Regions from separate parts of the Solibacillus sp. R5-41 genome, predicted to be linked through region 2. Evidence: a T-box and tRNA genes for the amino acid it is inferred to sense, from the RefSeq annotation. Region 2 holds a T-box; the other holds one or more tRNA genes.
The links. A T-box is a leader RNA that pairs with one kind of tRNA and senses whether it is charged. The one in region 2 lies ahead of CSE16_RS15205 (valine--tRNA ligase), so its partner is inferred to be a tRNA-Val.
Positions count from the first base shown of each region.

Region 1 (4,187 bases), 1.1 Mb from region 2:
TCTTGTTTATTGCCCAGCATACGATAACAAACTTGGTACAGCTTGTGCTGGTAGAGGTTAACAATATCGGCATATGCGTTTTGATCACCTTTAAGCACTTGCTTTATTCTTTTATTAACTAACGCATCCATGTGTCTTCCCTCTCCACCTTTATAGCTGTTCTATATTTACGTCTCATTTATCAAAAGGTTTCACTTTTTATAAATACTTTTGAAAACGATTTAAAATTTATCCTGTTGGTGTGAATTTTATTCAAATCGTTCATTGTTATATTTGCCCTTTCAAAAACGCATGATTTTATTATAACAAATTTTATATTTAAGTGGACGGATTTTTTTCCAAATTATTCAAACTAATGTTTCTCCAAAAAGCGAACCTATCAATGCCACCGCCACATCTGCTGTTTTATTGCGCTCATCTAAAATTGGGTTTACTTCCACGAACTCTGCCGATGTGAGTAGACCGGATTCCTGAATCATTTCCATCGCTAAGTGACTTTCACGATACGTAATCCCCCCCGCTACCGGAGTTCCTACTCCTGGTGTATAAAGTGGGTCAAGTGCATCTAAATCTAATGATAAGTGTAATCCGTCAATTTTCTTCTCACGGAAATAGGCTAGCGTTTCTTCCATTACGTACGTCATGCCTAATCGATCAATATCATACATAGTATATACCTTAATTCTACGTTCTTTTATGAGTTTACGTTCGCCCTCGTCAATTGAGCGACCACCAATAATAATGATATTCTCTTGCTTAATTTTAGGTCCGTCATGTAAAATCGTCGTCAATCTCTCATGACCAAGACCTAAGCTTGTTGCAAGCGGCATACCATGTATATTTCCAGACGGGGTCGTTTCAGGCGTATTTAAATCCGCATGCGCATCAAACCAAATAACCCCCATGTTTTGATAATGCTTGGATAGACCTGCAAGCGTCCCAATTGCGATGCTATGATCTCCTCCTAAAACTAAAGGCATACGATGCTTTTCAACTACTTCATTCACTTTCCTAGCTAATGCTGTATTTACTTTGACAACCTCATCTAAATTTAATAATTGCGCATCCGCCTGTACATTCGATGTCTGATCTATTACATGAATATTGCCCTCATCCTCTACGCTATAACCAAGTACCGTTAAACGATTTTGTAACCCCGCATAACGAATTGCACTCGGCCCCATATCTACTCCACGTCTTTGTTGTCCATAATCACATGGCACCCCAATAATTGAAACATTCTTTTTCCCCATCCATTTTGCCTCCTCTAAAGTTGCTCATACTTTATTTTAACTTTCAGCTCAATTTAAGCCTATATTGAAAATTCGAGACATTCGTAAAGTTTCCCTTTTTATACGCAAAAAATCCTTTACTTATTTTTCATAAGTAAAGGATTGAAATTTATTATTTAAGTACACTTATCATTATAAAAATAAAAGTGAGCCATGAAGGACTCGAACCTTCGACCCTCTGATTAAAAGTCAGATGCTCTACCAACTGAGCTAATGGCTCATAAAACAAAAAAATGGCTGGGGAACCTGGATTCGAACCAGGGCATGACGGAATCAAAATCCGTTGCCTTACCGCTTGGCTATACCCCAAACATTTTATAAGATGGTGGTGGGGGACGGATTCGAACCGCCGAACCCTAAGGAGCGGATTTACAGTCCGCCGCGTTTAGCCACTTCGCTACCCCACCGATATAAGTTATAACACATTCTAAATAAATGGTGGAGGATGACGGGCTCGAACCGCCGACCCTCTGCTTGTAAGGCAGATGCTCTCCCAGCTGAGCTAATCCTCCATTATAAACAAGTGTTACTTACTATTAGTTTGTAAATTCTTAAATGGTGACCCGTACGGGATTCGAACCCGTGTTACCGCCGTGAAAGGGCGGTGTCTTAACCGCTTGACCAACGGGCCATGGATGTCGAACTCTCGAACTCTTTAAGACAAGATTTATAATAACATCATTTTTGCATTAGTGCAAGCCTTTTTTATAACTTTTTTTAAAAAGTTATAATTGATCTCATTTTCCCATTAAAATGAGCAAAAAAATGGCTCCGAAGGTAGGACTCGAACCTACGACCAACCGGTTAACAGCCGGTTGCTCTACCACTGAGCTACTTCGGAACATTACTATTTAGATTTGTGCAATTGAGTATATCCCTTAAGCACATTTATTATTATAGCAACGTTAATAAATTTTTCAAGTGTTTTTTGGTTTTTTATTGAGATATGCGCGTTAATAAAAAAGGAAAAATTCTCTTCTATTGGTGTAATTCTTCTAATATGAATTCTCATAAAGTGTGCGTTTATTAGGCTGGTTCAGCACATGAGGCGTTCAGTAATGCCCGCACCAATCTATACAACTCATCTGTGTGCTATGTGCAAGGCCATCCTATACAAAATTTTACACTCCAAAGCCTTCATAATTTAGGACGCCGCTAATGTGGAAGGCGGCGAATTCACATATATTTGTATATCCCTAATCTAGCTGTATGTATGTGTTGCAAGAATAGATTTCAGTTTAGTTCCTGCATTTTATTATAGTTTATTGGTTTTTTTAATGAGGGACATAATCTCAAAAGATCATGCCCCTCTTCAAATAACTTATTGTATTATTTTTATGATTTCATCTAGTAAACCATTAGCTAATGGAAGCTCGGGGTTAGAATAGCTCGCTAAATTTTGTTCAAAATTACTAGAAGTCTCCTTTAATATGTGATTCATTTCATCAAAATAAACAATCTTTGCTACTGAATTTCCCGCTTTTAGTAGCTCAGCATCTTCTACTGTCACTTGAATATCATTTCGTCCTTGAACAATTAATACAGGCACTTGGACTTTGCCTATTTCCTCTTTAGGATCATATTTAAGCCATGAAATGAAATAAGGCTGCACAGATGGTCTGAAGAGGCTTTGAAGCTCAACTGGCACCGTTTTAACCCGTTCTCCAATTAGTAGCTTTTCTAATATTTGTTGCGACTGTTGCATTAAATTTGGTGGTAATTGTTTCTTTAACTGTTCTTCTAATCTCACATTTGCTCTTCGTCCCGTTCCTGCTAATGATGTGAGTGATTTTACATTGTTATTTTGGGCTGCTAGCGTCATGATTAAAGCACCTTCACTATGACCAATTAAATGAACTTCTTGGAAACGTTTATCTTGCTTAAAAAAGGTGATTATGTCACTTACATCCCCCACTAATTGATCTATTGTAAGATCTTCTTCTTTCGCGATTAGCGCCATATTTTCACCTATTCCACGCTTATCAAAACGAACCGATGCAATACCTTTTTCCGCCAATCCCTCTGCTAACATTTTTAGACTATTATTTCTACCGCCACCGACTGTATTGCCATCTTTATTCGTCGGCCCAGAACCAGCTTGAATAATCACAAGTTCCCCTGTTGGTTGCTCTGGCATCTGAAGCGCTACTTTTAATATTCCACCTTCTACGGGAACTTGAACCTTTTCATATGTTATAACTTCCTCTTCATAAGCTTTGAACTTAACCGGGAATGTTTGCCCATTTTGCGCAAAGGTACCGTTAATATACTCACCATCAAATTTCCCTGCAATTTTTATAACTGAACCAGCCAAATTAATTAGGATTTTAATTTCCTCGCCTTTATATTGGACAGATTCAAACGGAAAATCAGTTAAGTTTTGAGCGGGTACAGTAATTGAGCCCCCACCCTTTTGTAAGTTAATAATAATTTCTAACGGCATTTGTGGAATTTCAATCTCTCCCTGCCATTTTCCCAGCATCTTTTCATTCATTAACACGTGTCCCTCCTCGTTATTCTGTTGTTCAGTAGTTACGGGTTTCAATTGCTGTTCTTTATCTCCACACCCTGCAAGTACAGCAGTTATCCCCATTAAAACAAGAAGCTTTTTCATCGATCATGATCCTCCTCATAATTATCCATTACTTTCTCTACGAAGCATACAAAATAAAGTTTCGAATTAATTAATTATTCTAACTTTAACTCCCGTAAAATGCTAAAATGTTTTTAAGAAAGTTTTTCATCAATCACATTACGAGAATTATTTAAATTATTATTACTTTCAGATAGGGGCTTTGTTATGTGGGAAACAAATTATATAGAAACAAGTAGAGGGCGTTTTGAATATTTTGTAGCTGGGAATGGCGAGCCATTAGCAATTACTCATTTTTACAT
Region 1 is NZ_CP024123.1:4,121,923-4,126,109, forward strand. Features, by position in the region: gene sigW (RNA polymerase sigma factor SigW) at 1-131, opposite strand, end outside; gene rocF (arginase) at 348-1,253, opposite strand; tRNA gene CSE16_RS20370 (tRNA-Lys) at 1,440-1,512, opposite strand; tRNA gene CSE16_RS20375 (tRNA-Gln) at 1,527-1,601, opposite strand; tRNA gene CSE16_RS20380 (tRNA-Tyr) at 1,616-1,699, opposite strand; tRNA gene CSE16_RS20385 (tRNA-Val) at 1,729-1,804, opposite strand; tRNA gene CSE16_RS20390 (tRNA-Glu) at 1,849-1,923, opposite strand; tRNA gene CSE16_RS20395 (tRNA-Asn) at 2,059-2,133, opposite strand; gene CSE16_RS20400 (alpha/beta fold hydrolase) at 2,614-3,906, opposite strand; gene CSE16_RS20405 (alpha/beta fold hydrolase) at 4,093-4,187, shown strand, end outside.
Region 1: it has a tRNA-Val gene. The T-box ahead of CSE16_RS15205 (valine--tRNA ligase) is inferred to sense a tRNA for this amino acid. The anticodon was not compared.

Region 2 (4,187 bases):
ATTGGGCTTCGAAAAGGTGGTATCACTGGTAGTATTGCAGCGTTTATCGGATTTACATTACCGTCAGTGATGATGCTCATTATATTTGTTTACATAATGGAACGCTTTCAATTTAGTATTGGCTGGCTACAAGGTTTGAAAATTGTTGCGGTTGCGATTGTTGCCCAAGCCATTTTGGATATGGGTAAAAAAATACTAAAAACCCCTATGCAGTATGCGCTGTTAGTTTTAGTTGCGATTTTATTACTGTACGCTACATCTATTTATTCACAAATTGGTGTTCTTATCGGAAGTGCAATGATTGGTTATTTGTTTTTTAAACAGCCAGGCCAAGTGATTCCAAGTGTCGTTTTTTCAAAAAAATGGGGAGCCGTATTTTTATCCGCATTTTTTGTTTTATTACTCGGCTTGCCTATTGCTGCCCAAACATTAAAATGGGAATGGCTTGTGCTATTTGAAAAGTTTTATTTAGCGGGGTCGCTTGTTTTTGGTGGTGGCCATGTTGTTTTGCCGTTACTAGAATCTCAGTTCGTTGGTTCTTACGTGACAGCAGAAGATTTTTTAGCAGGCTACGGCTTAACACAAGCTGTCCCAGGTCCATTGTTTACGTTTGCTAGTTACTTAGGGATGGTGATTGGTGGAATTCCGATTGCTATACTTGCGACAGTGGCTATCTTTTTACCGGCATTTTTATTAATTGTTGGGGCGTATCCATTTTGGTCAAGTATTAGTAGTCATCAAGCGTTGCGCGGGGCTGTGGCTGGAATGAATGTTGCGGTAATAGGGATTTTAATCGCTGCTTTTATTTCGCCAATCATCACGTCAACGATCTATGATGTAATGGATGCATTTTGGGCAATCGTTTTATTTGTTTTACTTGTAAAGTTTAAAATAAAGCCATGGAATATTGTTCTCATTGGCGTTTTAATTGGCTTTACGTTTTATCGATAAAATCAGCTGAACAAAGAATTTTGTTTGAGCTGTATTATTTTGCGATGGAAACCATCCCTAATACTTGAAATTTTGACGAAAAGAGCTTAAAATATATTCAATTATATAATTGAAACGTAGAGTAGGAAGAGTATGCTTGAACGTGATGGTTAGAGAGGAAACGGTAGCTGAAAAGTTTCTACATTGCACAAGCAGAAGGTAGCCTAGGAGTTGACTTAGTGAACAAAGAGTAGCTAATGTCCGGTTTAACACCGTTATCGAATGAAGTGCCAATTGGCTTTATAAAAAGTGTTTCACAAAGCGTAAATTGACGAATAAATGGCTTGAAAGAAAGCGTTTGTCAGTCAAGGAACGACGAAATGAAGCAACCGCAGTGAACTTAAGGTTCATGAGGATTGCTGAATGAGGAGTGACGCAGAATGCGAACGCTTGACTCAAGCCATTGGAAATAAAGGTGGTACCGCGAAACAACTCCCTCGTCCTTTTAGTGATGAGGGAGTTTTCTGTTTGTTCAAAATCTGGACGTAATTACGTCGAGACGCAATCGATTATCATTTTCTAAAGGAGAGAGTACAATGACTGAAATTTCAATGCCTACAAAGTATGATCCGCAGTCCACAGAAGCAGGCCGCTATGAATGGTGGTTAAAAGGTAAATTTTTCGAAGCAGATCCAACAAGCGATAAGGAACCATACTCAATTGTTATTCCACCGCCAAACGTAACGGGGAAATTACACCTTGGTCACGCATGGGATACAACGTTACAAGATATTTTAACTCGTATGAAGCGCATGCAAGGCTATGATGCACTATGGTTACCAGGGATGGACCACGCAGGGATTGCAACTCAAGCGAAAGTAGAAGAAAAACTGCGCGGAGAAGGCATCACACGTTATGATCTTGGCCGTGAAAAGTTTCTAGAAAAAACATGGGAATGGAAAGAGGAATACGCTTCTCATATCCGTGCGCAATGGTCAAAACTAGGTCTTGGTTTAGATTATTCAAAAGAACGCTTCACATTAGATGAGGGCTTAAACGTAGCTGTTAATGAAGTATTCGTAACATTATACGAAAAAGGCTTAATTTATCGCGGTGAGCGTATTATTAACTGGGATCCAGCTGCTAAAACAGCGTTATCTGACATCGAAGTAATTCACAAAGAAGTAGAAGGCGCATTTTACCATATGGAATACCCATTAGCAGATGGTTCTGGCGTATTACGTGTTGCGACGACTCGACCAGAAACGATGCTTGGTGACTCGGGTATCGCGGTTCACCCTGAAGATGAGCGCTATGCACATTTAGTAGGGAAAACAGTTATCCTGCCAATCGTTGGACGCGAAATTCCAATTGTTGCAGATGATTATGTAGATAAAGATTTCGGAACAGGCGTTGTTAAAATGACACCAGCCCATGACCCAAATGACTTTGAAGTAGGTAACCGTCATAACTTAGAGCGAATTTTAGTTATGCATGAGGACGGCACGATGAATGAGCGTGCTGGTAAATATAATGGTATGGATCGTTTTGAATGCCGTAAGCAAATCGTAGCGGACTTACAAGAAGCGGGCGTATTAGTAGAAATCGAAACGCATGTCCACCAAGTAGGTCACTCAGAGCGTACAAATGCTGTAGTAGAGCCTTATTTATCGAAGCAATGGTTCGTGAAGATGGGTCCATTAGCAGAAGATGCGTTAGCGATGCAAGTGAGTGAGGACGAAAAAGTAAACTTCGTGCCAAATCGATTTGAAAATACGTATAACCGTTGGATGGAAAACATTCATGACTGGTGTATTTCACGTCAATTATGGTGGGGGCATCAAATTCCGGCTTGGTACCATAAGGAAACAGGCGAAGTATATGTAGGTAAAGATGCGCCAGCAGACGCTGAAAACTGGACGCAAGATGAAGATGTACTCGATACATGGTTCTCATCTGCTTTATGGCCGTTTTCTACGATGGATTGGCCAAATAAGGAAAGTGAATTATTCAAACGTTATTATCCAACAAGCACGCTCGTAACGGGCTATGATATTATTTTCTTCTGGGTAAGCCGCATGATTTTCCAAGGGAAGGAATTTACAGGGCAACGTCCATTTAAAGATGTGTTAATTCACGGATTAGTACGTGATTCAGAAGGGCGCAAAATGAGTAAATCCCTTGGTAACGGAGTAGATCCTATGGAAGTAATCGAGCAGTATGGTGCTGACTCTTTACGTTATTTCTTAGCGACAGGGTCTTCACCAGGGCAAGATTTACGTTATTCTACGGAAAAAGTAGAGTCAACGTGGAACTTCGTTAATAAAATTTGGAATGCTTCACGTTTTGCATTAATGAACATGGAAGGCTTAACATTCGAGCAAATCGATTTAACAGGCGACCTTTCAACTGCAGATAAATGGATTTTAACGCGATTAAATGAAACGATAGAACGTGTTACGACATTATCGGATAAATATGAGTTCGGTGAAGTAGGGCGTGAGCTTTATAACTTTATCTGGGATGATTTCTGTTCTTGGTACATTGAAATGGCGAAATTACCATTATACGGTGAAGACGAATCAGCAAAATTAACAACACGTTCAGTATTAGCGTATGTTTTAGACAATACGATGCGTTTATTACACCCATTAATGCCATTCGTAACAGAAGAAATTTGGCAGCACCTTCCGCATGAAGGTGAGTCGATTACAGTAGCGGCTTGGCCAACTGTAAACGCTGCTTACAACTTTAAAGATGAAGCGGTGGAAATGCAGTTATTAATGGATATTATTCGCGCTGTTCGTAACATTCGTGCAGAAGTAAATACGCCAATGAGCAAAAAAGTAGCGATGACAATTTCAGCAAAAGATGCGTCAATTGCAAGTATTTTAGAGGCGAACAAAGGCTATATCGAAAAATTCTGTAACCCAGATGGCTTAACAATTGGCGCAAGCATAGAGGCACCTACTCAAGCAATGTCAGCGGTTGTATCTGGAGCAGAAATCTTCATGCCACTTGCAGGCTTAATTAATATTGACGAAGAAATTATTCGATTAGAAAAAGAGCTTGAGAAATGGGCGAAGGAAGTAAAATTAGTTTCAGGGAAGCTATCAAATGAGCGTTTCGTTTCAAAAGCACCAGAAGCGTTAGTAGCGGTAGAACGTGAAAAGCTAGCGGACTATGAAGCAAAATTTGCAACAGTTGAAAAACGTATTGCAGAATTGAAGAATATGTAAGTTCTATAAAGAGGTGCC
Region 2 is NZ_CP024123.1:3,071,257-3,075,443, reverse strand. Features, by position in the region: gene chrA (chromate efflux transporter) at 1-951, shown strand, start outside; T-box leader at 1,060-1,438, shown strand; gene CSE16_RS15205 (valine--tRNA ligase) at 1,527-4,169, shown strand.